Regions from separate parts of the Rhodoferax sp. RT4P68 genome, predicted to be linked through region 2. Evidence: predicted binding sites of a transcription regulator. Region 2 holds the regulator's gene; the other holds the start of a gene.
The links. The regulator FNR, encoded in region 2, switches genes on or off when oxygen is low (the NO sensors DNR and NnrR bind a similar motif). The targets are predictions, from matches to a motif close to TTGATNNNNATCAA.
Positions count from the first base shown of each region.

Region 1: the regulator FNR is predicted to act here: its motif matches at 3,137-3,150, upstream of AC099J_RS13200 (fatty acid desaturase).

Region 1 is NZ_JBWMBB010000005.1:264,072-278,696, forward strand. Features, by position in the region: gene AC099J_RS13185 (fructose bisphosphate aldolase) at 1-406, opposite strand, end outside; gene AC099J_RS13190 (DUF481 domain-containing protein) at 760-1,533, shown strand; gene pyk (pyruvate kinase) at 1,564-3,012, opposite strand; gene AC099J_RS13200 (fatty acid desaturase) at 3,208-4,329, shown strand; gene AC099J_RS13205 (DUF3014 domain-containing protein) at 4,407-5,282, shown strand; gene AC099J_RS13210 (phosphoglycerate kinase) at 5,292-6,485, opposite strand; gene AC099J_RS13215 (AzlD domain-containing protein) at 6,542-6,883, opposite strand; gene AC099J_RS13220 (AzlC family ABC transporter permease) at 6,945-7,685, opposite strand; gene fmt (methionyl-tRNA formyltransferase) at 7,685-8,647, opposite strand; gene AC099J_RS13230 (hypothetical protein) at 8,678-9,169, opposite strand; gene def (peptide deformylase) at 9,188-9,709, opposite strand; gene AC099J_RS13240 (LysM peptidoglycan-binding domain-containing protein) at 9,908-11,098, shown strand; gene dprA (DNA-processing protein DprA) at 11,133-12,290, shown strand; gene AC099J_RS13250 (Smg family protein) at 12,355-12,849, shown strand; gene AC099J_RS13255 (DUF1631 family protein) at 12,857-14,625, opposite strand, start outside.
Region 2 is NZ_JBWMBB010000011.1:124,399-139,023, forward strand. Features, by position in the region: gene phhA (phenylalanine 4-monooxygenase) at 1-323, opposite strand, end outside; gene AC099J_RS22275 (4a-hydroxytetrahydrobiopterin dehydratase) at 334-666, opposite strand; gene AC099J_RS22280 (Lrp/AsnC family transcriptional regulator) at 782-1,267, shown strand; gene AC099J_RS22285 (amidase) at 1,378-2,817, opposite strand; gene AC099J_RS22290 (universal stress protein) at 2,958-3,401, opposite strand; gene AC099J_RS22295 (heavy metal translocating P-type ATPase) at 3,507-5,909, shown strand; gene ccoS (cbb3-type cytochrome oxidase assembly protein CcoS) at 5,909-6,043, shown strand; gene AC099J_RS22305 (DUF2442 domain-containing protein) at 6,089-6,346, opposite strand; gene ccoN (cytochrome-c oxidase, cbb3-type subunit I) at 6,639-8,075, shown strand; gene ccoO (cytochrome-c oxidase, cbb3-type subunit II) at 8,097-8,720, shown strand; gene AC099J_RS22320 (cbb3-type cytochrome oxidase subunit 3) at 8,730-8,867, shown strand; gene ccoP (cytochrome-c oxidase, cbb3-type subunit III) at 8,883-9,782, shown strand; gene ccoG (cytochrome c oxidase accessory protein CcoG) at 9,799-11,232, shown strand; gene AC099J_RS22335 (nitrogen fixation protein FixH) at 11,251-11,499, shown strand; gene AC099J_RS22340 (hypothetical protein) at 11,504-11,740, shown strand; gene fnr (fumarate/nitrate reduction transcriptional regulator Fnr) at 11,809-12,528, opposite strand; gene hemN (oxygen-independent coproporphyrinogen III oxidase) at 12,640-14,064, shown strand; gene AC099J_RS22355 (sulfite exporter TauE/SafE family protein) at 14,154-14,625, shown strand, end outside.

The DNA.
Region 1 (14,625 bases), on a different contig from region 2:
AGACGCCCTTCTTCACGGCGCGCGCGACCAAAGCGTCGAGCTCGGGCATGGGCTTCATCAGCTGCACGCCATCGGCTTCGTCGGCCAGGCCTTTGTCGACCTTCAGAAAAGGCACGACCTGCTTTTTCTCCCACAGGTACTGGGCCGCGTCCATGCCGTCGAACTGGCGGTCCATGGTCATCTCGAACAGGATCGCGCCAAGCACGCGACGGCCATCGAACACGGGGCTGGTAACGATGCGGTTACGCATCGCATGGACCATGTCGTACATCGCTGCTTCGCCGCTGTAGGCCGATTCGTCGACGCCGTAGAGCTTGAGCGCTTTGGGCGTGCTGCCCCCGCTTTGGTCCAACGCAGCGATGAAACCGCCGCCGGTGGTGACCTTATTCAGTTGATCCTGATTCACTGGTTCGCCTCTCTGAAGTTACACAGCCGCTTTGCGGCAAGAAAAATCGGGCAATTGTAGGGCGAGCCCCCCTGCCCAGCCGGCCGCGCAGAGCGGGCCTGGGCCGTAACTCGACCGTAACTCGCACAGAACCTGTCCCCGGCGCGTCCATCAGTTGTCAGCAATCCGCGCACATCGAGCCCACGGCCACCCGGATGCCGGCCACCGCGCGGTTGTCGCGCAGGACGCGGCCTTCCGCGCGCGTGAGACACCTGCGCGAGCTGCTGCACGCCGGCACATTCGTGAACTCCCATGCTGCAGTGCACACCACCAGCGGGTCCAATCGAATTTTTCAGCCAAGAAAGATGATTCGCATGCACTTGAGTACCCTGCCCCTGCGCGCCACCGCCACTGCGGCGGCCTTGCTGGCAGCCCCGCTGCTGGCGTCGGCCCAGGTCACGTTGAAGCCGGACAACCAGTGGCGCTACCTGCTGACCGCAGGCGCCAATGCGTCCACCGGCAACAGCAAGTCGGCCGCACTGAATGTGAGCGCCGAGGCCGCCCGGGTCAGCAACATCGACAAATGGACCGTCGTCGGTCAGGCCAACTACGCCCGCCACGACGGTGTGACCGAAACCGAGCGCTATGCGCTGGGCACGCAGTACACGCGCGATCTGACGCCGGTGTGGTTCGGCTTCGGCACGGCCGATGCGTTGCGCGACCCGCTGGCCAACATTTCCACGCGCATGTCCGTGGCATCGGGTGTGGGCTACCACCTGGTCAGGAACGAGCGCACCACCTTCGACGTCTCCGGGGGTCTGGGCTACAGCCGCGACCGCTACAGCCAGCCGGCGCAGGTCGACGGCCAACTGCGCGACACGTATGGCCGCCTGGAGCTGGTGCTGGCCGAAGAATCGAACCACAAGCTGACCGACACCACCAGCCTGCGCCAGCGCTTCGCGGTGTTCCCGAATCTGCGCGACACGGGTGCGTACCGCGCCACGTTCGATACCAACATCACGGTGGCCATGACCAAGGATATGAACCTGACGGCCGGGCTGAGCTACCGCTACAACAGCGACCCGGGCGTGGGTGTGAAGAAGACGGACGCGATGTTCATCACCGGCGTGTCGTTCCGCTTCGACTGACGCGGCCGCGCGCCGCAGCGTCGGCGCGCGTCAGCTGACCTTGCAGATCTTCAGCATGTTGGTGCCGCCGGGCGCGCCCATGGGCTCGCCGCAGGTGATGGCGTAGACATCACCGCTCTGCACGATGCCGCGCTTCTTCAGGTGGGCCTCCGCCTGCTCCAGCGCCGTGTCACGGTCGGTGTGCACGTCCATCAGCAGCGGGCGCACATTGCGGTAGAGCGCCAGCTTGCGCTGCGTGGCCAGGCGCGAGGTGAGCGCGTACATGGAGATGTGGGCACGGTGGCGGCTCATCCACAGCATGGTGGAGCCGGATTCGGTCAAGGCCACGATGGCCTTGGCGCCGACATGGTGCGCCGTGAACAGCGCGCCCATGGCGATGGACTGGTCGATGCGGCTGTAGCTGCGGCCGCTGAAGTCGGCGTCCAGCTGCTTGTCTTCGGCGGCCTCGGCAGCCTCGCAGATGCGGCTCATCTCCTGCACCGTCTCCAGCGGGTAGCGGCCTGAGGCCGTCTCGGCCGACAGCATCACGGCGTCGGTGCCGTCCAGCACGGCATTGGCCACGTCGCTGACTTCGGCGCGCGTGGGCACTGGGTTGCTGATCATGGACTCCATCATCTGCGTAGCAGTGATGACCACCTTGTCCATGTCGCGCGCCATGCGGATCATCTTTTTCTGCAGCGCCGGCACGGCGGCGTTGCCGACCTCCACCGCCAGGTCGCCGCGCGCCACCATGATGCCGTCGCTGGCGCGCAGGATTTCTTCCAGACGGGGGATGGCCTCGGCCCGCTCGATCTTGGCGATCATGCCGGGCTTGTGGCCGTACTCGGCCGCCGCCACGTTGCACAGCTGGCGCGCCATTTCCATGTCGGTGGCGTTCTTGGGAAAGCTCACCGCCACGTAGTCGGCCTGGAAACTCATGGCGGTCTTGATGTCCTCCATGTCCTTGAGCGTCAACGCCGGCGCGGTCAGGCCGCCACCTTCCTTGTTGATGCCCTTGTTGTTGGACAGCTCGCCGCCCAGCTTGACGGTGGTGTGCACCTGTTCACCCTTGACACCGTCCACCGTCAACACGATCAGGCCGTCGTTGAGCAGCAGGCGGTCGCCGGCCTTCACGTCACGCGGCAAGTCCTTGTAGTCCAGACCGACGCCGTTGATGTCGCCCAGCTCGGTGCGGACTGCATCCAACACGAACTTCTCGCCCGGCACCAGTTGCACCTTGCCTTCGACGAACTTGCCGACGCGGATCTTGGGGCCCTGCAGGTCGGCCATGATGGCGACCTCGCGACCTGCCTTGCGCGCGGCCTCGCGCACCATGGCGGCACGGGCGATGTGGTCCTGCGCCGTGCCGTGGCTGAAGTTCAGGCGCACGACGCTGACCTTGTGCACGATCATCTGCTCGAGCATCTCCGGTGTATTGGAGGCTGGCCCCAATGTCGCGACGATCTTGGTCGCGTGGCGGGGCAGTCGGTTCTGGCTCATTCTTGTCTCCTTGGGCTGGCGTCATTCCTGCGCGGCGCCCGCGCGGGCGATGAAAGCCCGCGCATTCTCACACGCGGTAACCGCGTGGAAACTCGAGGCGGCGCGCCATCGGTCGCGCCATCTGTTGACCGGGATCAGCGACGCCTCGCCCGCCCGCGGTTACGGTGGGGGCACCGATTCGCTCATCACCGTGCCATGCTGCCTGCTCCCGATCCCGCCCCGCCGACGACGCTGCCCGCGCCCTTGCCGACGGGCACACCATTGCCCCACCGCAAGACCATCCGCGCCTGGCTGATCCCGATCTCCCAGCGCAGCACGGTGCACGCGCTGGCCCTGCTGGCCTTCGACCTGCTGCTGTTCACAGCGCTGATCGCCGGCACCGTGGCGCTGCATCCCATCTGGCTGCGCGCCCTGTGCGGGTTGGCGGCCGGCTTCGTGATCGGCCGCCTGTTCATCATCGGCCACGACGGCTGCCACCAGAGCCTGACACCGCACCGCCGGCTGAACAAGTGGCTGGGCCGCATCGCCTTCCTGCCCTCGCTGACGGCCTTCAGCTTGTGGGACATGGGCCACAACGTGGTGCACCACGGCTTCACGAATCTGAAGGGCGTGGACTTCGTCTGGGCACCGCTGACCCGGGCCGAGTACGAGGCCCTGCCGCCGCTGCGCCGTGCGATGGAGCGCCTGTACCGCAGCGGCTGGGGGCCGGGCCTCTACTACATGGTGGAGATCTGGTGGAAGAAGATGATGTTCCCGAACCAGGAGGCCATGGGCAAGACCTGGCGGCCGATCTTCACCAAGGACTGCACGCTGGTCACCGGCTTTGCCGCGCTGTGGATTGCCGCGCTGGTGGCGGGTGCTCTCGCGACGGGCCAGGCCGTGTGGCTCGCGGTGCTGCTGGGTTTTGTCGTGCCGATGGCGTTCTGGTTCCACATGATCGGCTTTGTGATCTACGGCCACCACACGCATGTGCGCGTGCAGTGGCATGACGAGAAAGCAGCCTGGCAACGGGCGCAACCCTTCGTGTCGACCACGGTGCACTTGTGCTTTCCGCTGCAGATCGGCGCGCTGATCCACCACATCATGGAGCACACGGCGCACCACGTGGACATGAGCATCCCGCTGTACCGGCTGAAGGAGGCGCAAAAGACGCTGGAGCATCTGCTGCCGGGCCGCATCATCGTGCAGCGCTTTTCATGGCGCTGGTATTTCGACACCGCACGCGCCTGCAAGCTCTACGACTTCTCGCGCCAGTGCTGGACCGATTTCCAAGGCAGCGCCACCAGCCCCCGGCGTGCGGCCGTGCCCACCAACTGACGCACGCGACACGCCGGCATGGAACGCCGGCGCCCGGGCAGAGTCGGACGGTCAAACCCGCACCACAGGAGACCGACATGCCCGAACACGACCCTGCCGCCCTGCGGCCGCGCGAATCATCCTCTTTCGGCGGCGTGGTGGCCATCGCGGTGGCGCTGCTGCTCGCAGCCGGCGCCTGGTGGTTCTGGTGGCGCACGCCGGACACCCCGACTGCACCGCCTGTGGCCGTGGCCCCTGCTGCCCCGCCCGCGGCGGCACCCGCCGAGCCTTCGGGCCCGCACTACCCATTGGCGGCGCTGCCGCCGCCAGACCCGGCATTGCCGGCCCTGGCTGCTGCCGATACCCACGTCACCGACGCGCTGGCCGCCCTGTTCGGCCGGGGCCCGGTGTCCGCGCTGCTGCAGACAGACGGCTTCGTGCCGCGCGTCGTCGCCACGGTGGACAACCTCACACGCGCGCAGGCGCCGGCCCGGCTGTGGCCGGTGCACGCGACAGCGGCGCGTTTCCAGGTGGAGGGCGAAGGCGCGGCCCAGGTCATCGCGCCGGCGAACGCGAAGCGCTATGACGCGCTGCTGACCCTGGCCGAGTCAGTGTCGGCGGACCGCGTGGCCGCGCTGTACGTGCGGCTGTACCCGCTGTTTCAGCAGGCCTACGAAGAGCTGGGCTATCCGCGTGGCTACTTCAACGACCGCCTGGTTGCCGTGCTGGACCATCTGCAGCAGGCGCCTGAGCCGCAGGGGCCGCTGCGCGTACAGGTGACCGAGGTGAAGGGCCCATTCGCCGATCCACGCCCCTGGGTGCGCTACGAGTTCACCGATCCAGCGCTGCAGAACCTGTCCAGCGGCCAGAAGATGCTGGTCCGTATGGGGCCGGCGAACGAGCGGCGGGCCAAGGCACTGTTGGCCGACCTGCGCCGCCACGTGGCGACGGGGGCCGTCACCCGAGCGCAATAGCCCGGGCGATCAGCCCGCAGCGCGCCTGGCCAGGATCTCGAAGGCCGGCAGCGTCTTGCCTTCCAGCACTTCCAGGAAGGCCCCGCCGCCGGTCGAGATGTAGCCCACATCTTTTTCGATGCCGTACTTGGCGATGGCGGCCAACGTGTCGCCGCCACCGGCGATGCTGAACGCGCTGCTCTGCGCGATGGCGCGCGCGATGGCCTCGGTGCCACCGGCGAAGGCGTCGAACTCGAACACACCGACCGGGCCGTTCCACACGATGGTGCCGGCCTGCTGCAGTTGCGCGGCCAGCCGGGCCGCGGTCTTGGGGCCGATGTCCAGGATCAGGTCGTCCTCGGCCACGTCCGCAGCGGCTTTGACGGTGGCTGGCGCATCGGCCGAGAAGGTCTTGGCGGTGACCACGTCCTCGGGAATCGGCACCTCGGCGCCGCGCGCCTTCATGGCCTCGATCACGGCCTTGGCTTCGCCGACGAGGTCGGCCTCGGCCAGGCTCTTGCCGATGGGCAGGCCCGCGGCCAGCAGGAACGTGTTGGCGATACCGCCGCCGACGATCAAGCCGTCCACGTTGTTCGACAGCGATTTCAGGATGGTCAGCTTGGTGCTGACCTTGGAGCCGGCGACGATGGCCACCAGCGGGCGCTTCGGGTTGGCCAGCGCCTTGCCGATGGCGTCGATCTCGGCCGCCAGCAGCGGGCCGGCGCACGCCACGGGCGCGAATTCGGCGATGCCGTAGGTCGTGCCCTCGGCCCGGTGCGCGGTGCCGAAGGCGTCGTTCACGAACACGTCGCACAGTGCGGCGAGTTTCTTCGCCAACTCGGGCTTGTTCTTCTTCTCGCCGACGTTGCCGCGGCAGTTCTCCAGCATCACCACCTCGCCAGGGGCGACCTGCACGCCGTCGACCCAGTCGGCGACCAGGCGCACCTCGCGGCCCAGCAGCTCCCCCAGGCGCTTGGCAACCGGGGCCAGCGAGTCCTGTGGCGTGAGCGCGCCTTCGGTCGGGCGGCCCAGGTGCGAGGTCACCATGACAGCGGCGCCGGCATCCAGCGCCATGCGGATGCAGGGCACGGAAGCGCGGATGCGGGTGTCCTCGGTGATCGCGCCGGCATCGTCCTGCGGCACGTTCATGTCGGCGCGGATGAACACGCGTTGGCCAGCAAGCTTGCCTTGGGCACAGAGGTCGGAAAAGCGCAGGACGTTCATGGTGATGGGGCTGGAGTGGTTGCAAAAATGTGCGCGGAATTCTAGGTCGCAGGCCCCTACCAGCCCAGCCCCAAGTGCAACGGCAGGTAGACCGCCATGCCCGCCAGCATGGTGCCCAGCACGCCACCGCGCCAGAAGTACCAGGCCACGCCGACCGCCATGGCGTACAGCCGCGCGTCCTGCCAGGTCGTGACCAGATGGCCCTGGGTCATGACAATCTCGGGCGCGATCACGGCCGTCAGCGCAGCCACCGGCGCATAGTGCAGCGCGCGGTGGGCCCAGTCCGGCAAGCCCCACGGCCGGTCCAGGATGAAGAAGAAGCAGCGCGTCAGCACCGTCACGCCAGCCAGGCCGACGATCACGGCGAGCGTCCACAGGTCGGTGCCTTCGGTGTTCATCGCCATGCCCTCGTGGCCCGCACTGCGGTGTGCGTCGGCTGGGGGCGGCTGGGCACTGGGCTCACTTGGCATCCTCCGCATCCGCATCCAGGCCGAGCTGCTTTTCCAGCCAGAAGCAGACCAGCACCGCCGCGCCGATGCCGGCCACGATGTTGAGCTTGAGCGGCAGCGCGTAGGCGGCCACCGCCGTCGCGGCAGCGATCAGCGACGCCAGGATGCGCAGGCGCGTCGTCGCCATCGAACAGACGATGGCGACCAGGCTCAGCACACCCGCAAAACCCAGGCCCCAGGCACTGGGGATCAGGTTCGCCAATGCGATGCCGACCAGGCTCAGCACCATCCACGACAGCCACGTCGCACAGTAGCCACCGGTGAGGTAGGCCTCTTGCGACTCGCGCTCGGCCGCCGTGGCGCCGGGCTCGGCATAGCGCCGTGTGAACATGGCATAACTGAGGTCAGCCGTCAGGTAACCGTGCAGCAGCCGGCGCCAACGCGGCATGTACAGCAGGTAGGGCCGCAGGTGCAGGCTGAACACGACGAACCGCAGGTTCACGCAGAAGCCCGTGGCCAGCACCACCCAGCCCGGCGCGCCGGCCACCAGCAGCGGCAGCGCGGCCAGCTGCGAACTGCCGGCATAGACCAGCAGCGTCATGGCGACCGATTCCACCACCCCGAGGCCGGACTTGACCATGGCCACCCCGGTCATCAGGCCCCAGGCGCCAATGCCCACGGCGGCGGGCGCCATGTCGGTCCAGCCTTCGCGGAAGGCGGGGCGACGCCGGATCTCGGAGGAGAGGAACATCAGTCGGCCGGGCCGCCCAGGCACTGGCCGGCCTGCAGGGCAAAACCGCGCAGGAAGTCGGCCGCCGGCAGGCGCTTGCCGCCGGCGCGCTGCAACTCGGTCAGCACGACCGTGCCCTCACGCGCGGCCACGGCGATGCCGTCCGCGTTGGCCGCCAGCACGGTACCGGGGGCTGCGCCAGGCGCGCCGGGCCACTGCTGTGCAGCCCAGCATTTGATGGTTTCACCGCTCGCCTCGGTGGAGGCGCCGGGAAACGGGTCGAAGGCGCGAATGCGGCGCACGATGGCAGCGGCATCGTGCGACCAGTCGATGCGCGCTTCGGTCTTCTCGATCTTGTGCGCGTAGGTCACGCCGTCCTGCGGCTGGGGCACCGGGCGCAGCGTGCCGGCCTCGGCCTGGCGCAGCGCCTGCACGACCATGCGCGCGCCCAGGTCGGCCAGGCGGTCGTGCAGCAGCGCGGTGCTGTCCTCGCCGATGGCCAACGGCTCGCGCAGCAGCATGTCGCCGGTGTCCAGCCCGGCGTCCATCTGCATGATGGTGACGCCGGTCTGCGTGTCGCCGGCCTCGATCGCGCGGTGGATCGGTGCGGCACCACGCCAGCGTGGCAGCAGGCTGGCGTGGATGTTCAGGCAGCCCAGGCGCGGCACATCGAGCACCCATTGCGGCAGGATCAGGCCGTAGGCGGCCACCACCATCGCGTCGGCCCGCGCGGCCAGCAGCGCGTCACGCGCGGCGGCGGCGTCGTCGGGGTACTTGCCGTCCAGCCGCAGGCTGCGCGGCTGCGCCAGCGGCCAGCCGTGCTCCAGCGCCAACTGCTTGACGGGCGAGGCCTGCAGCTTCATGCCGCGGCCGGCCGGCCGGTCGGGCTGGGTCAGCACCAGGGGGATTTCAAAGCCAGCCGCCTGCAATGCGGCCAGGGCCGAGCGGGCAAACACGGGCGTGCCCGCAAACACGATGCGCATCGGTCGGAAATCTTCAGGAAGGGGGCAGGGTCACTGGGCGGTATGGCGCATGTTGCGCCAATCCATGCCCTCATGGGCACGGCGGACCACGCCAGCGTTGTCCAGGTAGACCCAGAAGTAGCGGTCGATCATGCCCGCGCGCCAGCGGTAAGTGAGGATGGGGCCGGCCCACCCGGCCACGCGCTCGCGGTCAAAGGTGGGACCGAATTCGCGCTCGACATCGGCGCGCGTCCAGCTGCCATCGGTGGCGATGCGGGCGAAGTCCTGCTCCGTCATCACCTGGCGCGTGCGCAGCACCTGGCCGGATGCGTCCAGGTCGATCATGAAGACCTCCTGGCCTTCCGGCTGCTGCGAGTACTGCAGCCGCTCGCCGCCGGTCACCGGCACGCTGCGGGTGGGCTGGCCCCAGGCGTCGATGACCTGGGCGCGGGTCATGCCCGGGGTCACACCCGCGCAGCCGGCCAAGAGCGCCGACAACGCGACGACCGCCATGGCACCGAGGCTGCGAACACGCGAGCACATGGCGATCTGCATGCCGCGTCAGGCCGTCGCTTCGCGGGCGTTCTCGCGCTGCGCTTTCAGCATCTTGGTCTTGATGCGGTTGCGCTTGAGTGGCGACAGGTATTCCAGGAACACCTTGCCCAGCAGGTGGTCCATCTCGTGCTGGATGCAGACCGCGAGCAGGCCGTCCGCCTCGACGCTGCGCTGCTGGCCCTGGGCATCCATCGCCTTGACCTTCACCTTGATCGAGCGCGCTACGCTGTCGTAGACGCCCGGCACCGACAAGCAGCCTTCGTCGCTCACTTCACGCTCGGCACTGGCCCAGGTGATCTCGGGGTTGATCAGCACCAGCGGCTGGTCGCGCTCTTCAGAAACGTCGATCACGATGACGCGCTCGTGCACGTCGATCTGGGTGGCCGCAAGGCCGATGCCCTTGGCGTCGTACATGGTCTCCAGCATGTCGGCCACCAGCGCCTGGACGCGTGCATCGACCTGCTGCACAGGTCGGGCGACGGTGTGCAGGCGCGGATCGGGAAACTGAAGAATGGGAAGGAGCGCCATGGGAACGATTGGATCGGGGTTGTCGCTATTTTCGCCACTTTTGAAACGCCGGTCGGACGCGCAAGTCAATAATCGTTGCCCCCTCAGGGCCTTGGGCGCAAAATTGCGCCTGTTTTTCAGGCACCCCGGCCCGCCCGGCGGCGCCGCAACCGACCCCGTCACCTGGGGGTGTTTCTGGTGCAACGAGCTATGAACAACATGATGGGATTCGCCTCGATCGGGGCCCTGCTGACGGCTTCGCTGCTGGCAGAGCCCGCGCTGGCCCAGACCCATCCGATCACCCCGACCCAGCGCGGCACCGCGGAGCAGGTCGCCCAGCGCGGCGTGCCGCTGACGGAGCTGGCGCCCAGCGCACCCGACAGCTACACCGTGAAGAGCGGCGACACGCTGTGGGGCATCGCCGGCCTGTTCCTGGCCCGGCCCTGGCGCTGGCCCGAGCTGTGGGGCATGAACCTGCAGGAGATCCGCGACCCCCACCTGATCTACCCGGGCCAGCAGTTGTTCCTGCTGAAGCAGGACGGGCGCGCCTTGCTCGGCCTGCGCGGCGGCGGCATGGACGGGCAGACCGTGCGCATTTCGCCGCGCACGCGCTACGAGCCCCTCTCGGCCAGCGCACTGCCGACGCTGAGCCCCAGCGTGATCGAACCGTTCCTGGCAGAACCCGTGGTGGTCGACGAGGCCGAACTGCAGCGCGCGCCGCGCATCGTCGCCACCCGCGACGACCGCGTCATGCTCAGCAAGGGTGACCGCGCCTACGGCCGTGGTTCGCCCGAGGCGCCGCTGGCCGATGCGCCCGGCCAGCCGCCAGCGAACTTTCGCGTGGTGCGCAACGCCGTGCCGCTGAAGGACCCGGTGACTGGCGAAGTGCTGGGCTACGAGGCCTTCTACCTCGGCAAAGCGGTGCTGCTGCAAGGTGAGAGCACGCGCGAGACGCCCGACAAGGACGGCAAGATCGTCGTCGATGTGGTGCCGGCCTCGCTCGACATCCTGTCCACCCGCGAGGAAATCCGCGTCGGCGACCGCCTGCTACCCGAGCCACCGCGCGAGCTGCTGAGCTACGTGCCGCGTGCGCCGGGCCAGGCCGTCGACGGCCGGGTGGTGTCCATTTACGGCAGCGGCGTGGCCAACGCCAACGCCGCGCAGAGCCAGGTGGTGTCGATCAACAAGGGCAGCCGCGACGGACTCGAACGCGGCCACGTGCTGACCGTGCTGAGCAGCGGTGCCCGCCTGCGCGACCGCACCGACCCCGACAAGCCCATGATGCGGCTGCCCGACGAGACCAACGGCATGCTGATGGTGTTCCGTACGTTCGAGCGTGTGTCCTACGGGCTGATCCTGGACATCCAGAACGGCGTCAAGGTCGGCGACAGGCTGGTCTCGCCGCGCTGACCGCCACGCACGCCACGGGCCGGGAAGCGCACGCATGGAGCGCGGCGAACTGGGCCACTGGCTGCGCCTGCTGCGCACGCCCGAGGTCGGCAACGACACGGCACGCCGGCTGCTGACGGCCTTCGGCAGCCCGGCGGCGGTGTTCGCGCAGGACGCCACCACGTTGGCGTCCGTTGTGACGCCGTTGCAGCAGCAGTCGCTGTTGCAACCGCCCCCAGGCTTCGATGACTTGCTGGATGCCACCTGGCGCTGGCTGCACGAGGCGCCCGATGACGCTGCGCAGCGCCGCGTCCTGGTGCTGGGCGACGCCGACTATCCCGCTGCCCTGCTGCAGATGGAGGACCCGCCGCTGCTGCTGCACGCCATGGGCTGCTTCGATGCCTGGCCGGCGTTTGCAACGCAGGAGCCGGTGGTCGACAGCATCGCCATCGTCGGCAGCCGCCACCCCACGCCGCAGGGCCGGGCCAACGCCGAGCAGTTCGCACGCCAGTGCAGCGCGGCGGGCTGGACCGTCGTCTCCGGCCTGGCGGCGGGTGTGGACGGTGCCGCGCACACGGGCGCACTGAAGGGCGCGGCCGATCAGCCCGGCATGCTGGCCACGGTGGCGGTGGTCGGCACAGGCCTGGACCGGGTCTACCCGAAGGCCCATCTGGCACTGGCGCATGCGATCGCGCGGCAGGGGGTCATCCTCAGCGAATACACACTGGGCACGCCACCCATCGCGGCGAATTTTCCGCGCCGCAACCGGTTGATCGCCGGACTGACCCGCGGCACCCTGGTGGTGGAGGCAGCGCTGCGCTCGGGCTCGCTGATCACCGCGCGGCTGGCGTCCGAGCAGGGCAAAGAGGTGTTCGCCATCCCCGGCTCGATCCACTCGCTGCAATCGCGCGGCTGCCACGCATTGATCCGCCAGGGCGCCAAGCTGGTGGAAACCGCCGAGGACATCTTCGAGGAGTTTGCACCCACCGGTCGGCCTCTCGCGGCCACAGGATCTGTGACCACATCGGCGTCAGAGCCGTTGGGCGACGATCTGCTGGAGCACATCGGCTTCGACCCGATCGGCCTGGACGCGCTGGCTGCACGCACGGGGCTGGATGCTGCGCACCTGCAGGCCCGCCTGCTGACGCTGGAACTCGACGGCCACATCGTGCGGCTGCCGGGCGCGCTGTTCCAGCGATTCGTCGGCGCCTGAACCTGCATCGTCGTATTTGCGGCACAGCGCCTGGCACGACAGACCGCTGCGCTATATTGAAGCCATGTTCGAAGTGCTTGTTTTCGTGTATGAAAACTACTGGCGCGGGGATGCCTGCCCCGAGCCCGCGCAACTGGGCCGCAAGCTCAGTGCCGTCGGCTTCGACGCCGACGAGATCGAGGCAGCGCTCGACTGGCTCGGCGGCCTGCACCACGCGGCGCAGGGCACCGTGCCGGACGACGATGCGGCCGACGACGCCTCCCCCAGCCTGGAGCTGGCCACAACCTCGGATGCGATGCGCGTTTACGCGGTGGCAGAGCAGGAACACCTGGGCGCCGAGTGCCTGGGCTTCGTGCACTTCCTGGAATCTGCCGGCGTGCTGCCGGCGCCCATGCGCGAGATCGTGCTGGACCGCGCCATGGCCGCGCAGGGCGGTCCCGTGGCGCTGGCCGACCTGAAGATCATCGTGCTGATGGTGTACTGGAGCTTTGGCACCGAGCCCGACGCGCTGGTGCTCGACGAGCTGTGCCAGGACGCGGCGGCCCGCGTCGCCCACTGACAGAGGCTCAGGTCGCCAGCAGGCGCCCGGGGTTTGCGTCCAGCTTCTCCAGCGCCTGGCGCGTGGCGCGCAGCGTCAGCGCCTCTTCTTCCTGCGGCACCAGCAGGCCGGCCTGCAGATAGACGGCCAGGCGCTTGGCCTGGACGAGGTAGCTGCGCCCATCCATCGAGGCAAACAGGTGCAGCTGCCTGCGCTCGCTGCGCCACGCGAACTGCACCTGGCTGATCTTCTGGTTGTGGTCCAGCGTGAACCAGTGGCCCAGCTGCAGCTCGTAGACCCAGGCCAGCATGGCCTCGCTGGGCTTGGCGCCAGCATCCGGAATCACGTCGATCGACGAGGCATCGATGCCCAGCATCATCTCGATGCTGTCGGCGTCCAGCGGCAGGTCGCCCATGCTCTCGTCGGTGACGAAGTCTTCAAGGTTCGCCAGCCGCGCCGCCATCTGGTCGATGCGGGCCTGTGGAATGGCTTCGGTCTTGGACATGAAGGCGTCGGCCAGCGTGTCGCTCAGGCGCTTGATGTGCACCTCCTGCGCGGCAGACGGCATGCCCAGCAGCGTCATGCCCTGGCGCAGGCGCTGCAGCAGTTGCGGCAGGCTCTGGATCACACGCGCGCGGTCGGCCCGATTGGGTTTGGCGCTTGCGGCCCAGACCAGGTCGGCGGCCGAGCGCTTGAGGGCGATGGTTTCCTCGTCCTGCGGGCCTTTGCGCACGGCGGCGAGCGACAGCACCTCGGCCCACACCTTGAACAGGAAATCGCGCACTTCATCGCGCACGGGAATGTCCTTGAGCATGTTGCGCAGCTCGATGGTGTATTGGATCGCCAGCGTCTCCTTCTGCTCGATCTGCTGCGCAACGCTGACGACCCGCTGCGCCGCACCCTTTTCGGTCAGGTACTTGGACAGGAACTTCAAGAACTCGTCGTAGACCAGCTGGAACACGCGCCGTCCGGTCTCCGGGTATTGCTCGATCACCTGCACCACGCGGCGGATCTCCGCCTCCAGCGCCGTGCCACCGATGGCGGCGGCGTCGAAGCCCATGGCGCACGAGCCCATGCGGTCGATCAACTGGCGCGCCGGATGGCTGAGCGTGCCGAAGAACTCGGGCTCGGCCAACGCCACGCGCAGCACCGGCAACTGCAGCCGCGCGAACCACACCCGCACCGATGGTGGGATGCGCTCTTCCGCCAGGATGCTCTGGAACATCAGCGCCACGATCTCGATCGTGGCCTTCTCATTGTTGGTACTGGCCTGGCGCTTGAGCTCGTTGGACCGCTCACGCAGCACGCCGGCCACGCGCTGCACGCCTGCGGGGCTGTAGTCCGTCGCCAGGCCCACGGCGGTGCTGCCGCCGATCAACTCGTCATCGGGCACGCTGCGTCGGCGGCTGATCGCGTAGGCCAGCGTCGGCGAAATCTCGTGCTTGGCCGTCGGCTCGAAAACGCTGGTGTGCTCTGTCAAGACGCGTCGCAACTGGCCGAGCACGCCTTGCGCCCGGCGTCGGGCTCGCGCCAGCGGGGACATCGACGCTGCGGCGGCCGCCGCCTCTTCCGGCGCACTGCGGGTGGGCTGGCCGCCATGCGACGACGCGCTGGCCTGCCCGCGCATGCCGCCGGCCTCGCCGGCACCAGGGCTGCGCCCTTGGCCGAAACCCTGGCCGGACGCCTCGCCCCGGTCTTGCCCAGCACCGGACATGTGGCCGGAACCCGGGCTGTGGCCGTGGCTTGCAAATCTGCCTGTCCCGCCCGCCCCACCTGTCCTGTCGCCGCCGCCGGTCC
Region 2 (14,625 bases):
ACGTCGTCCGGTACCAGGCCGGGCACGGCCACCACCTGCCAGCCGGTCTTCTTCATCAGCACATCGCTGAGCGCGCGGAAGTCGGGGATCTGCTCGGCGCCGATCGGCAAGTCGTGCATGCCCTGCACGAAGGCGTCGCAGGCGCGGCCGGGCAGCAGCTTGCTCTGGCGCTCGAAGAGCGTCTTCCAGACACCATGTTCTTCGGCGGTGTAGTTCGCCCAGCCTTGGTCGATGGTCCAGTCGGCCGAGGGCGGCGCGGCGTCTTCGGCGGCCAGGCCGTGCTTGGTCTTGGCGGGGGCTTCGGCGGTGGGGGTGTTCAGCATGGCGTCGACCTCAAGCGGTGCAGCGGGCGGCGGCGTGGTCGGCCAGCCGGGCCAGGTCGATGTCGCGCGCGGTGAGGCCGTCGGCATCGTGCGTGGTGAGCACGATGGTGACGCGGTGGTACACGTTCGACCACTCCGGGTGGTGGTTGCGCTTCTCGGCCTGCAGGGCCACGGCCGTCATGAAGCTGAAGGCGGTGACGAAGTCGATGAACTCGTACTGCCGTGTGATCAGCCCGCCGCGCTCAGGGCCATAAGTCCAGCCGGGCAGGGTGGCCAGAGCGGCGCTGCGTTCGGCATCGGTCAGCCGCTGGGGGGCGGCGGTGGGGGGTGTGGGGCTGGCCATGGTGGAGGCGTCCGTGTTCGGGTGGGCGAAGGCTCCACTGTAGGCCGCGAGCGTTGCAATTTCCATGGCATCTGGCGTCAGGTAATCCCTCGCTTGTGCAAGAATCTGGCGCCATATGCCAAACGACGCACCATCAGACCTGGATACGCTGGACCGGCGCATCGTCGCGCTGCTGCAGGAGCGGGGCCGCGCTACCTTCGACGAGCTGGGCGCGGCCGTGGCGTTGTCGTCGTCCACGGTGCTGCGCCGCGTGCGCCGGCTGGAGGAATCGGGCGTCATCACCGGTTACCGCGCGACGGTGGACGCGCGGCGCGTGGGCCTGGCTTTGTCGGCCTATGTGAACGTGAGCCTGGAGAAGCAGTCTGCCGGCAAGGGCACGTCGACACAGGATTTCCGCGCCGCCGTGGCGCTGTGGCCCGAGGTGATGGATTGCGTGGCGCTGACGGGCGAGATGGACTATCTGCTGCGCGTGGCCGTGCAGGACATGGCGCACTTTTCACGCTTCATCACCGACAAGCTGCTGGCGCATCCGGCGGTGCGCGATTGCAAATCCAGCTTCGTGATGGAGGTGCTGAAAGCGGCCGCCGCCGTGCCGGTGTAGCTCGGCTGGCGCGCCGCGCGTGACGTGCGTGGGCGGGAACGCCTGAGCCGGCGCCCCGCCGAGGCGCGGCACCTGGCAGGGCTGCGCCGGGCCAACACGGTCATGGCATGTCAGTCCGCCAGACCATCCGGCCAGCGGTGCCCCCAGGGCGCGGCGGCTTCGTAGGCCGCGCCGATGTCCAGCAGCAAACTGTCGCCCCCGTACGGCCCGATCAGCTGCAGGCCGATGGGCAGGCCCTCGCGCGAGGGCGTGGCCGGCAGCGCCAGGCCCGGCAGCCCGGCGGCGTTGACCCAGCCGGTGTAGGCGGCGTGGCCGCGCGGGCCGACTTCCTGGCCGTCGATCTGCGTGGGGTAGGCCTCGTGCGCGGGCCAGGGCAGGGCAGCGGCGGCCGGCATGGCGATGACGTCGTAGTGCGCGAACATGGCGGCGCTGTCGCGGCGCAGCTGCGTCACCATGCCCATGATCTGCCAGACGCGCGAGCCCGACACGCGCCGGCCCGCCTCGGCGCCGGCCTGGTACTTGGCGCTGGCCCGCGCCTCCCAATCAGGGTGTTGGTCGAACATGGCCGCCAATCCCACCTGGCCGATCTCGGACCAGGCCTGCATCACGAAGCGCACATCCAGCGGCAGCGCGCCGGTGTCGACCTGGTGGCCCAGTGCCGCCAGCTGGCGCATGGCGGCGCTGCAGCTTTCGGCGATCTGGCGGTCCAGCGGATTGGCATCCAGGTGCTCGACGTACAGCACGCGCAGGCGGGCCGGCGCGGGTGGGCGGGTCTGTGTCGCCCAGGCCGCCGCCATGGAAGATCGGTCCGCCGGCGACGGCCCGCGCAGCGCCTCGAACAGCAGCCGCACATCGGCCACCGTGCGGCCGATCGGTCCGATGCAGTCGAAGTCCAGCAGCAGGCCGGGCAGCGTGTGCTGCCGGGGCCACGCGCTGAGCGAAGGCTTCAGGCCCACCAGCCCGGTGTGCGAGGCCGGCCGGCGGATGGAGCCGCCGCCGTCCTGTGCGATCGCCAGCGGCCCCATGCCTGCGGCCACGGCCGCCACCGCGCCGCCGCTGGAGCCACCGGGCGTGAGATCGGGCGCCCACGGGTTGCCGGTGACGCCGAACACCGGGTTGGCGGTGTAGCCGTCGTTGGCGAACTCGGGCACGTTGGTCTTGCCCAGCAGCAGCGCGCCGCCTTCGCGCGCACGGGCCGCTGCCAGTTCATCGAAGCCTGGGCGGTGGTCGGCCAGCGCCGGTGTGCCGCAGGTGGTCGGCAGATCGGCCAGGTACAGGCTGTCTTTCACCGTCATCGGGATGCCGTCCAGCGGCGACAGTGGCTGGCCCGACGCGAAGCGTTGGGTGCTGGCCTGCGCCTCCTGCAGCACGGCCGCGTCGCGGCGCGACACGACCGCCTTCAGCCGCGGGTTGACCGCGTCGATGCGCTGGTGAATGGCCTGCACCACGGCCAGCGGCGTGAGGCTGCCCTCGCGGTAGCGTTGTTGCAGGGTGGTGGCGGGCAGCGCCCACAGGGCGTCGGGTGGGGTGGAGGGTGCGGGTGGCGTCATGTCCATCATGATCGCCGCATACGGCAACGCGCCCCAGATGGCGTCTGCAAAGGCTCGGGCCGGCCAGCCCTGGGTCAACGATCAGGTCGACCTGGAGGCCATCTTCAGGAGCTGACGGCGCGCCGCCGCCCGGCCCGCCCTCAGCGCAGCACCAGCACCGGAATGTGCGAGTGCGTCAGCACATGCTGGGTCTCGCTGCCCAGCAGCAAGCGGCCGATGCCCCGGCGCCCGTGCGATGCCATGACCACCAGGTCGCAATGGTGCTTCTTGGCCGTGGAGATCACCGCCTCTGCAACCTGATCGGAATGCACGACCACCGGCGACACGGTGACCTCGCGCTCCAGCCCGGCGGCCTGTACCGATTTGAGCTCCAGCATGGCGGCGGTCGCCCAATGCTCTTCGGTGCGGGCGACCTCTTTCAGGTCGATGGCGATCGAGCCTTCGAAATAGCTGACAGGGTAGGGCGCGATCACCTTCATCGCGACCACGGTGGCGCCTAGCTTGGCGGCCAGCTGCAGCGCGCTGTCGACGGCCTTTTTCGAGAGTTCGGATCCGTCGGTGGCGACAAGAATGCGTTGGTACACGGTGAGCTCCTGGTGGTTGTGTCATTTCAGAATAGTGGGCCCGTCGGCCGTTCGCATTGATCAGCATCAAGACGCAGCGGGATGGGCGCCTTAAGCTTCGCACCCATGTCCACTGCCGATACTGAGCCCCTGCGCGCCCATGGCCCCGCCAAGCCCGCACTGGCGTGGATCGACGATGCGCGCGAGTGGCCGGCGTTCAGCCGCGCCGTGCCTGCGCAGGGCGCTGATGCGTGGGAATCCAGCCTGGCCATCGAAGGCATGACCTGCGCCGCCTGCGCGCTGAACGTGGAGGCCGCGCTGCGCGGCGTGCCCGGGGTGGTGGCGGCCGAAGTCGGCGCCGCCAGCCAGCGTGCCCGCGTGGTCTGGCGCGCCGACGCGGTGCGCCCTTCGCAGTGGCTGGCGGCGGTGCGTGCGGCAGGCTATTTCGCCGCGCCACTGGACGATCTGGACCTGAAGACCGAGCGGCTGCGCTCCTCGCGCCGCATGCTGTGGCGCTGGGGCGTGGCGGGGCTGTGCATGATGCAGGTGATGATGTATGCGTATCCGGCCTACACCGCAGCGCCGGGCGACATCAGCGCCGATGCGCAAGGGCTGTTGCGCTGGGCGTCATGGGTGCTGAGCCTGCCGGTGATGCTGTTCGCGTGCGGGCCATTCCTGCAGGCTGCGCTGCGCGACCTGCGCGCGCGCCGCGTGGGCATGGACACGCCGGTCGCGCTGGGCATCGTCATCACCTTTGCCGTCAGCACGCTGGGCACCTTCGAGCCGCAGGGCATCTTCGGCGCCGAGGTGTATTTCGATTCGCTGACCATGTTCGTCTTCTTTTTGCTCAGCAGCCGCTGGCTGGAAGCGCGCCTGCGCGAGCGCACCGGCGGCGCGCTCGACCTGCTGCTGCGCCGCCTGCCCGACGGCGTGCAGCGCGAGCGGGCCGATGGCGCTTTGGAGCGCGTGGCCGCGCACCGCGTGGCCGTGGGCGATGTGCTGCACGTCAAGCCCGGCGAGGCCTTTGTCGCCGATGCGCTGGTGCTGGAGGGGCACACGCTGGCCGACGAGGCGCTGCTGTCCGGCGAGTCGCGCCCGGTGCCGCGCGGGCCGGGCGATGGCGTGCTGGCCGGCAGCTACAACCTGGCTGCCGCCGTGCGGGTGCGCGTGAAGGCCGTGGGCGAGGCCACACGGTTCTCGCAGATCGCCACGCTGATGGACGAGGCCGCCCGCTCACGCCCGCGCATGGCGCAGCTGGCCGACCGCATCGCACGGCCCTTCCTCATTGCGGTGCTGCTGGCCGCGGCCGGCGCTTGTGCCTACTGGTGGCCGCAAGACCCTGGTCACGCGCTGATGGTGGCCGTGGCCGTGCTGGTCGTCACCTGTCCGTGTGCGCTGTCGCTGGCCACACCGGCGGCCATGCTGGCCTCGGCCGGTGCGCTGGCGCGGCGTGGTGTGCTGGTGCGCCGGTTGCAGGCGCTGGAGGCATTGGCCAAGGTGGACACCGTTGTCTTCGACAAGACCGGCACGCTGACGCGCGACGCGCTGGCGCTGGGCGAGGTGCGCACGCGCCCCGGCATCGCGCGTGAGCAGGCGCTGGCCATGGCGGCGGCGCTGGCCGGGCGCTCGCTGCACCCGGCCTCGCGCGCGCTGGCCGCAGCCGGGCGGGAGGGGCCGAACGCCGACCACTGGCAAGTCTCCGATCTCGCGGAAGAGGCGGGCGCCGGCATCCGCGCGCGTCTGGCGCGCAACGGCTGGCCGTGGCCGGGCGAAGTGCGCCTGGGTTCGGCCGCGCATTGCGGCCTGCGCCCCGACCAGTCCGAAGAGGGCGCGCTTTTGCAGGCGCGAGGTGGAGGCGCGGCTGTCCACGCTGCACCTGGCGGGGCAATGGCGGTGTGGTTGTGCGATGAACAAGGCATGCTTGCCTCGTTCGAGCTGCACGAAGACCTGCGTGCCGATGCCAAGGCCACGGTGGCGCAGTTGCAGAGCATGGGGTTGCAGGTGCATCTGCTTTCCGGCGACGCCAGCCCGGCCGTGGCGCGTGTGGCGGCGGCACTGGGCATCGCCCAGGCGCGGGGCGGCTGTTCGCCGCAGCACAAGCTGCAAGCGCTGCGCGCGTTGCAGCGGCAAGGCCGGCACACGGCCATGGTGGGCGATGGACTGAACGATGGGCCGGTGCTGGCCGGCGCCGATGTGTCCTTCGCGTTCGGCCACGCCGTGCCACTGGCGCAGGCCCAAGCTGATTTTGTGGTGCCGGGCGATGCGCTGGGGCGCGTGGCCGACACGCTGGCGCTGGCCCGCCGCACGCTGACTGTCGTGCGCCAGAACCTGGCCTGGGCGGCGGTCTACAACGCCGTCTGCGTGCCGCTGGCCGTGGTGGGGTGGATGCCGGCGTGGCTGGCCGGGCTCGGCATGGCGCTCAGCTCGCTGCTGGTGGTGCTGAACGCACTGCGGCTGTCGGTGGCGCTGCCGCCGCTGGAGATCGGACCGGCGCCTGTGCGGCTGCTGCTGCCGGTGGAGGTACGCTGATGGACATTCTTTTCCTGCTGATTCCGCTCTCCGTGGTGCTGGTCTTCTTCATCCTCGGCGGCCTGTGGTGGGCGATCGAGCGCGGGCAGTTCGAAGACATCGAAGCCGAGGGCGAGCGCATCCTGCGCGATTGAAGAGCGCGGACCGCCACGCCCGTCGGTGTCGACGATGGTCAGTCGTCAGCCACAAGCTTTGTCATGAAGCGGGAAGGCTGCCGGATTTCGCAGCGAGGCCACCGACACATCGATGTCCAGCTGAGGCCAGTACAGGTGGTCGTCACTCGGCCTTTCCACGGCGATGAGCTGCTCGATGGTCGCCTTCTTGAACCAGGGGAAATCCGCGAAGGGCACGGCCAGTTCCTCGTCGCCGAGCAGCAACCAGAACCCATGCGTCGAGACGTGGGTGACTTCAGCCGCCGAGATGTCGATACCAGGCATCTTGGATCTCCTGCAAATGCGCGCTGACGACGGCCTGCGCGCGATTCTTCGCGCGAGAAGAAGAACAAGCGGAACGGACCGTCGCGGACGATGGTGGGTGCCATTGGGTCAATGCAGCCGATGGGGTGAGGTCGGTTCGTGCCAGGCGCCGCGCCTTGATTGCTTGCAGTGTGATCCGCGCTGTGGTGCCTCCCCGACGCGCTGCTCTGCCCTTGACCTGCATCAAAGCACAACGCGCCTCACCCTTTGACACTGCATGCAACGCGCATGGAGCGCCAACTGAGAGGCGAGGATGGAACAGTCGAACAACAAGGCCGCGGTCTACAACGACACCGTGGTGCGCCAGTTCACGGTGATGGCCGTGGTGTGGGGCGTGGTGGGCATGCTGGTGGGTGTGATCATCGCGGCCCAGCTGACGTGGCCCGAGCTCAACCTGGGGATTCCGTGGCTCAGCTACGGGAGACTGCGGCCGTTGCACACCAACGCAGTGATCTTCGCTTTCGGCGGCTGTGCGCTGTTCGCCACGGCCTACCATGTGGTGCAGCGCACCTGCCAGGTGCGCCTGTTCAGTGACAAGCTGGCGGCCTTCACGTTCTGGGGCTGGCAACTGGTGATCGTGGCCGCAGCCATCAGCCTGCCCATGGGCTACACCTCCGGCAAGGAATACGCCGAGCTGGAGTGGCCCATCGACATCCTGATCGCGCTGGTCTGGGTGTCGTACGCGGTGGTGTTCTTCGGCACCATCGGCATCCGCAAGGTGCGCCACATCTATGTGGCCAACTGGTTCTACGGCGCGTTCATCATCGCCGTGGCGCTGCTGCACATCGTCAACAGCATGGCCATGCCCTCGGGCCTGTTCAAGAGCTACTCGGCCTACGCCGGCGTGCAGGACGCGATGATCCAGTGGTGGTATGGCCACAACGCGGTGGGCTTCTTCCTCACGGCAGGCTTCCTCGGGATGATGTACTACTTCATTCCCAAGCAGGCCGAGCGCCCGGTCTACAGCTACCGACTGTCCATCGTGCACTTCTGGGCGCTGATCTTCACCTACATGTGGGCCGGCCCGCACCATCTGCACTACACGGCGCTGCCGGACTGGACGCAGTCGGTTGGCATGGTGTTCTCGCTGATCCTGCTGGCGCCTTCCTGGGGCGGCATGATCAACGGTGTGATGACGCTGTCGGGCGCCTGGCACAAGCTGCGCGACGACCCGATCCTGCGCTTCCTGATCGTCTCGCTGTCGTTCTACGGCATGAGCACGTTCGAGGGGCCGATGATGTCGATCAAGACCGTCAACGCGCTCAGCCACTACACCGACTGGACGGTGGGCCACGTGCACAGCGGCGCGCTGGGCTGGGTCGGGCTGATCTCGATGGGCTCGCTGTACTACCTGATCCCGCGGCTGTTCGGCCAGAAGCAGATGTACAGCGTCAAGGCGATCGAGCTGCACTTCTGGAGCGCCACCATCGGCATCGTGCTGTACATCGCCGCGATGTGGATCGCCGGTGTCATGCAGGGCCTGATGTGGCGAGCGATCAACACCGACGGCACCCTCACCTACACCTTCGCCGAGTCCGTCAAGGCCACCTACCCGTTCTACGCGGTGCGCCTGCTGGGCGGCCTGTTGTACTTCGGCGGCATGTGTCTGATGGCCTGGAACATGGTGATGACCATGCTGAACGCGCGCCCGGCGACGGTGGCCATCCCGCAAATTGCGGCGGCCCATTGAACATCACGAACGAGAAAGACCATGTCGCAGAACACCCAGAAGCCGTCGACGCACGAGAAGATCGAGACCAACAACTTCCTGATGATCGTGCTGATCCTGCTGGTGCTGGTGGTCGGCGGGTTGGTGGAGATCGTGCCACTGTTCTTCCAGCGCTCCACCACCGTGCCCGTGGCGGGCGTCAAGCCCTACACCGCGCTGCAATTGGCCGGGCGTGACATCTACGTGCGCGAAGGCTGCTACAACTGCCACTCGCAGATGATCCGCCCGCTGCAGGCCGAAACGCTGCGCTACGGCCACTACTCGCTGGCTGGAGAATTCGTCTACGACCGCCCGTTCCAGTGGGGCAGCAAGCGCACCGGCCCGGACCTGCACCGCGTGGGCGGCAAGTACAACGACGAGTGGCACCGCATCCACCTGATCAACCCGCGTGACGTGGTGCCCGAGTCCAACATGCCGGCCTATGCCTGGCTGGACAAGGATCTGGTCGATGCCCCGCAGACGGCCGCCAACATGCGCGCGCTGTGGCGCCTGGGCACGCCCTACACCGACGAGGAGCTCGCCAAAGCGGCCGAAGACGTGAAGGGCAAGACCGAGATGGAAGCCATGATCGCTTATCTGCAATCCCTCGGCCTGGCGGTCAAGTAAGGACTGACCATGGACATCAACGTTTTGCGTTCGCTGGCCACCGTGGCCTCCCTGGTCTGCTTTCTCGGCATCTGGGTCTGGGCCTGGTCCCGGCGCAACCGCCAGGGCTTCGACGAAGCCGCGCAACTGCCGTTCGAACAAGACTGACGACACGAGAACATCATGAGTGACTTCACAAGCGGCTTCTGGTCGATTGCCATCATTGCGGTGACCCTGGGCGGCATCGCCGGCTGCATGCTGCTGCTCTGGGCGGCTGGCAAAGCCCGGGTTTCGCCCACGGGCGACAACTCGACCGGCCACGTCTGGGACGGCGACCTGCGCGAGATGAACAACCCCCTGCCGCGCTGGTGGGTGTGGATGTTCGTCCTGACCACCATCTTCGGCATCGTCTATCTGGTGCTGTACCCCGGCCTGGGCGACAAGCCCGGCACGCTCAACTGGACGTCCACCGGCGAGCACCAGGCCGACGTGCAGGAACTGCAGGACCGCACGGCCCCTCTGTACGCGCGCTTCGCCGCCATGGGGGTGCCCGAGATCGCCAAGGACGCCCAGGCCATGGCCATTGGCGAGCGGCTGTTCATGAACAACTGCGCGCAGTGCCACGGCTCGGATGCACGTGGCAGCAAGAGCTTTCCCAATCTGTCGGACGGCGACTGGCTGTTCGGCGGTGCGCCGGAGCAGATCCTGGAATCCATCACCAAAGGCCGCATGGGCGTGATGCCGCCGATGGCTGCAGCCGTGGGCTCGCCGACCGACGTCAAGAACGTGGCGCATTACGTGTTGAGCCTGTCCGGCGGCGCCCACGATTCGGTGCGCGCTGCGCTGGGCAAATCCAAGTTCACCGCCTGTGCAGCCTGCCACGGCAGCAACGGCAAGGGCAACCCGCTGCTGGGCGCCCCCAACCTGACCGACAACATCTGGCTGCACGGCTGGGGCGAAGATGCCATCGTGGCCATCATCAACAACGGCAAGACCAACCAGATGCCCAGCCAGACTGGCAAGCTGGGCGAGGCGCAGATCCGCGTGCTGGCGGGGTACGTCTACGGCCTCAGCAACAAGTGATGCAGCGGTAACCCCCATGGCAAGCCGCAAGGTGATCCCGATCCAGCCCGGCAAGACATCGGGCGAGGGTGAGCTCGTCTCTCTGTTCGAGGCGCACCAGACCATCCACCCGCGCACGGTCAGCGGCCTGTTCACCAACTGGCGCTGGGGCATGGTGTGGCTCACACAACTGGTGTTCTACGGCATGCCGTGGCTGCAGTGGGGCCAGCGCCAGGCCGTGCTGTTCGACCTGGAGGCGCGGCGCTTCTACATCTTCGGCCTGGTGCTGTACCCGCAGGACTTCATCTACCTGTCCGGCCTGCTGGTGATCTCGGCGCTGTCGCTGTTCCTGTTCACGGCGGTGGCCGGGCGGCTGTGGTGCGGCTTCACGTGCCCACAGACGGTCTACACCGAAATGTTCCTGTGGATCGAGCGCAAGATCGAAGGCGACCGCGGCGCCCGCATCAAGCTGGAAGCCTCGGCCATGACGATGGAAAAGTTCGTCAAGAAGTGGTTCAAACACATCGTTTGGCTGATGGTCGGGCTGTGGACAGGCTTCACCTTCGTCGGCTACTTCACACCGGTGCGCGAACTGGCCATGGCCTTCTTCACTACGCAGATCGGCCCGTGGCAGGCGTTCTGGGTGTTCTTCTACGGGCTGGCCACGTATGGCAACGCCGGCTTCCTGCGCGAGCAGGTCTGCAAGTACATGTGCCCCTACGCGCGCTTTCAGAGCGCGATGTTCGACAAGGACACGTTGATCGTCAGCTACGACACCGCGCGCGGCGATCCACGCGGGGCACGCCCGCGCAACACCGACCCGGCCGCGCGTGGCCTGGGTTCGTGCATCGATTGCACGCTGTGCGTGCAGGTCTGCCCGACCGGCATCGACATCCGCAAGGGCCTGCAGTACGAGTGCATCGGCTGCGGCGCCTGCGCCGACGTCTGCGACGGGGTGATGGACAAGATGGGCGACGCGCGCGGGCTGGTGCGCTTCACCACGCAGCAGGGGCTGGCGCAGGGCTGGAGCCGCGCGCAGATCTGGCGCCGTGTGATGCGTCCGCGCGTGCTGATCTACTCCACGCTGCTCGTCGTGATCAGCGTGGCGCTGCTGACCAGCCTGCTGATGCGTACGCCGTTCAAGGTCGACATCGTGCGTGACCGGGGCGCCATGGCACGCATCGTGGCCGGCGGCATCGAGAACGTTTACCGTCTGCAGATCATGAACGCGACGGAATCGCACCAGCGCTTCCAGATCACGGCCAGTGGCCTGGCCGGGCTGACGGTGGCCTCCGAGGCCGTGGTCGAGGTCGATGCCACGCAGTCGCGTTGGGTGCCGGTGCGGCTGCAGTTGCCGTATCCGCAACAGGGCGGCACGGCCGTCGGTTCGCACCCCATCCATTTCGAGGTACGCATGCTGGATGGCGACGGCCAGCTGCGCGAAAAGTCTGTGTTCCTTGTTCCGCGTTGAATGCCAGAGGTGATCTCCATGCCCAACCCCCAAGCAACTCCAAGCGTGCGCCCCTGGTGGCGCTACGGCATGGTCTGGATGGTGATCGCCGGCCCGCTGGCGGTGGTGATCGCCGGCGTCGCCACGGCCGTCATCGCGTTCCGTGGTGCCGACCCGGTCGTCCGCAGCAGCCACCCTGCGGTGCGGGCACAGAACCAGCCCATTGCGCTGCAGCCGGCCCTGGTCGGGCGCAACCACGCCGCCACAGGTGTGGCCCCGGCGCGCTGACACCATGTGGATGCGACGCGTGATGTGGATCGGCTGGCCGGCCTTCCTGGCGGCCGGCGTGCTGGAAATGCTGGTGTTCGCCTTGGTCGACCCGCATGACCTGCACTGGCTGGGCCGCGAACTGAACTGGTCGCCGATGGCGGTCTATGCGGCCAGCTTCTTCAGCTTCTGGGCGGTGGCGATCGGCTGCAGCGCGTTGACGCTGCTGCTGGCGACGCCGGAGCGGGGCGCGCAGCGTTAGACGGCGCTCGCGCCGTCGACACCCCGCCGGGCCGTGTTGCGCCGGCCGCCGCCTGGGCCGCAGGCCGTTCAGTGGCAGACCAGCGGGTTGACGATGCGCTGCAGCGCGTCGGAATCCAGGATGCGCAGGTGGCGCTGCTTGACTTCGACGATGCCGTCTTCCGCGAACTTGGAGAAGGTGCGGCTGACCGTCTCCAGCTTCAGCCCCAAATAGCTACCGATCTCCTCGCGCGTCATGCGCAGCACCAGCTCGCTGCGAGAGAAGCCACGCGCGTGCAGACGCTTGACCAGGTTCAACAGGAAGGCGGCAACGCGCTCTTCGGCGCGCATGCTGCCCAGCAGCAGCATCACGCCATGCTCGCGCACGATCTCGCGGCTCATGATCTTGTGCACGTGGTGCTGCAAAGCATTGACTTCCCGTGACAGCTCTTCGAGCCGGTCGAAGGGCATGACGCACACTTCGGCGTCTTCCAGTGCCACGGCGTCGCAGTTGTGCTGGTCGTTGACGATGCCGTCCAGCCCGATCACTTCGCCAGCCATCTGGAAACCGGTGACCTGTTCGCGGCCATCGTCGGTGGCCACCGTGGTCTTGAAAAACCCGGTACGGATGGCATAGAGCGAGGTGAATTTGTCGCCACTGCGGAACAGGGTGGTTCCGCGTTTGACGGGGCGCCGTGTGGCCACAACCTCGTCGATCCGTTGCAGTTCCTCCGGGTTCAGCAGCATGGGCATGCAAAGCTCACGCAGGTTGCAGTTGGAACAGGCGACTTTGATCGTGTGCGGGTTCATGGCGTCCTTTCATGACGTGGCGCAAATTGTCGCAAAACCACTGCGATAGGACTTGATGTGGGTCAAGGACACGATACACGAGCGGCGTCACAGTGCGCCTCTGGAGTGACCATGAACCCACCGCAGCTACTGGCCGCGCAAGCGACTGCCCCCGTGCCCCTGGATGTGTTGCGCCGCCTCGACAAGCCGGGGCCACGTTACACCTCTTATCCGACGGCGGACCGGTTTGTCGAGGCTTTCGATGCCGACGACTGGTTGCAGGCGATGCGTCAGCGCCGCGTCGGCGCGGCTGGGCGTGTGCTGCCGCTGTCGCTGTATGTGCACATTCCGTTCTGCGAATCGCTGTGCTACTACTGCGCCTGCAACAAGACCATCACACGGCACCACACGCGCGCCACCCGCTACCTGGACCATCTGGAGCGCGAGATCGGCCTGTACGTGCAGGCGCTGGGGTCTGGGCAGGCGGTGTCGCAGCTGCACCTGGGCGGTGGCAGCCCGACGTTTCTGAGCGACCACGAGCTGGCCCGGCTGATGGCGATGCTGCGGTCCCAGTTCACGCTGGCCCCGGGCGCCGAATGTGCCATCGAGGTCGACCCGCGTACCGTGGATGCCGGCCGCCTGCAGGCGCTGGCGGCGCTGGGTTTCAACCGCCTGAGCTTCGGCGTGCAGGATTTCGACCCGGCCGTGCAAAAAGCCGTGCACCGCGTGCAGCCCTGGGAACAAGTGGCCGCCCTGGTGCAAGCCGCGCGCGAGGTCGGCTTCGAATCGATGAATCTGGACTTGATCTACGGCCTGCCGCTGCAGACGCCCGATTCGTTCGCACGCACGCTGGCGCAGGTGGTCACGTTGCGGCCCGAGCGCATCGCGCTGTATGGCTATGCCCACCTGCCCGAGCGCTTCAAGCCCCAGCGGCGCATTCACGCTGCGGAACTGCCTGACGGCCCGGCGCGCGTGGACATGCTGGCGGCGGCATTGGCGACGTTCCAGGAGGCCGGTTACGTGCACGTGGGCATGGACCATTTCGCGCTGCCCACCGACAGCCTGGCCGTGGCCCGGCGCCAGGGCCGGCTGCACCGCAACTTCCAGGGCTACAGCACGCAGCCCGATTGCGATCTGGTGGCCCTGGGCGTCTCGGCGATCGGCAAGTTCGGTGCCAACTACGCGCAGAACGCCAAGTCACTGGAGGTGTATGGCGACCTGCTGGACCAGGGCCGGCTGCCGATCGAGCGCGGGCTGGCGCTGTCGCGCGACGACCTGCTGCGCCGCAGCGTGATCATGGCGCTGATGTGCCAGGGCGAGCTGCAGTTCGAGTCGATCGAGCTGGCCTGGCTGATCGACTTCCGCCAGACCTTTGCGGCCGAGCTGGAGGCCCTGCGCCCGTTCGAAACGGACGGGCTGGTGCAGATCGACGCCGGGCCGGGCGGCGGCCTGCGCGTGACGGCCAAGGGCTGGCTGCTGGTGCGTGCGGTGGCCATGGTCTTCGACGCCTACCAGGCGGCCGATCGCAAGCGGGCGACGTTCTCTCGCATCCTCTGAAATGACACTGCCCCCACGTTTACCGCTTCGCGTATCGCTGCCCTCCGAGGGGACGCGCCAGCGGCTTCGGGCGGCCGGGCGCCACTGACATGGCCGTCGAACTCGGCACGACCGCACTGTTGATGGGCCTGGCCGGTGGGCCGCATTGCGCACTGATGTGTGGCGCAGCCTGCGCCGGCATCGGCCGTGGCGGCGCAGCGGGCGGGCAGCGGGCGCTGGTGCTGTTTCACTTCGGGCGGGCGGCCGGCTACGCGGCCATGGGTGCGCTGGCGGCCTGGTCGCTGCAGGGCCTGGGCTGGTTGGGCGGTGCCAGTGTGGCGCTGCGGCCGGCCTGGTCGTTCATGCATCTGGCGGCCTTGGCGCTGGGTGTGGTGCTGCTGGTGCGCGGCCGCCAGCCGGCCTGGCTGGAGCGTCACGGCAAGGCACTGTGGCAGCGCGCCCGCGCGCGGCTGCCGGCGCGCGCCGGCCCTTTGTGGCTGGGGATGGCCTGGGCACTGATGCCATGCGGGCTGCTGCAGGCGGCGCTGATGACCGCTGCGCTGACCGGCCACCCCGCGGCCG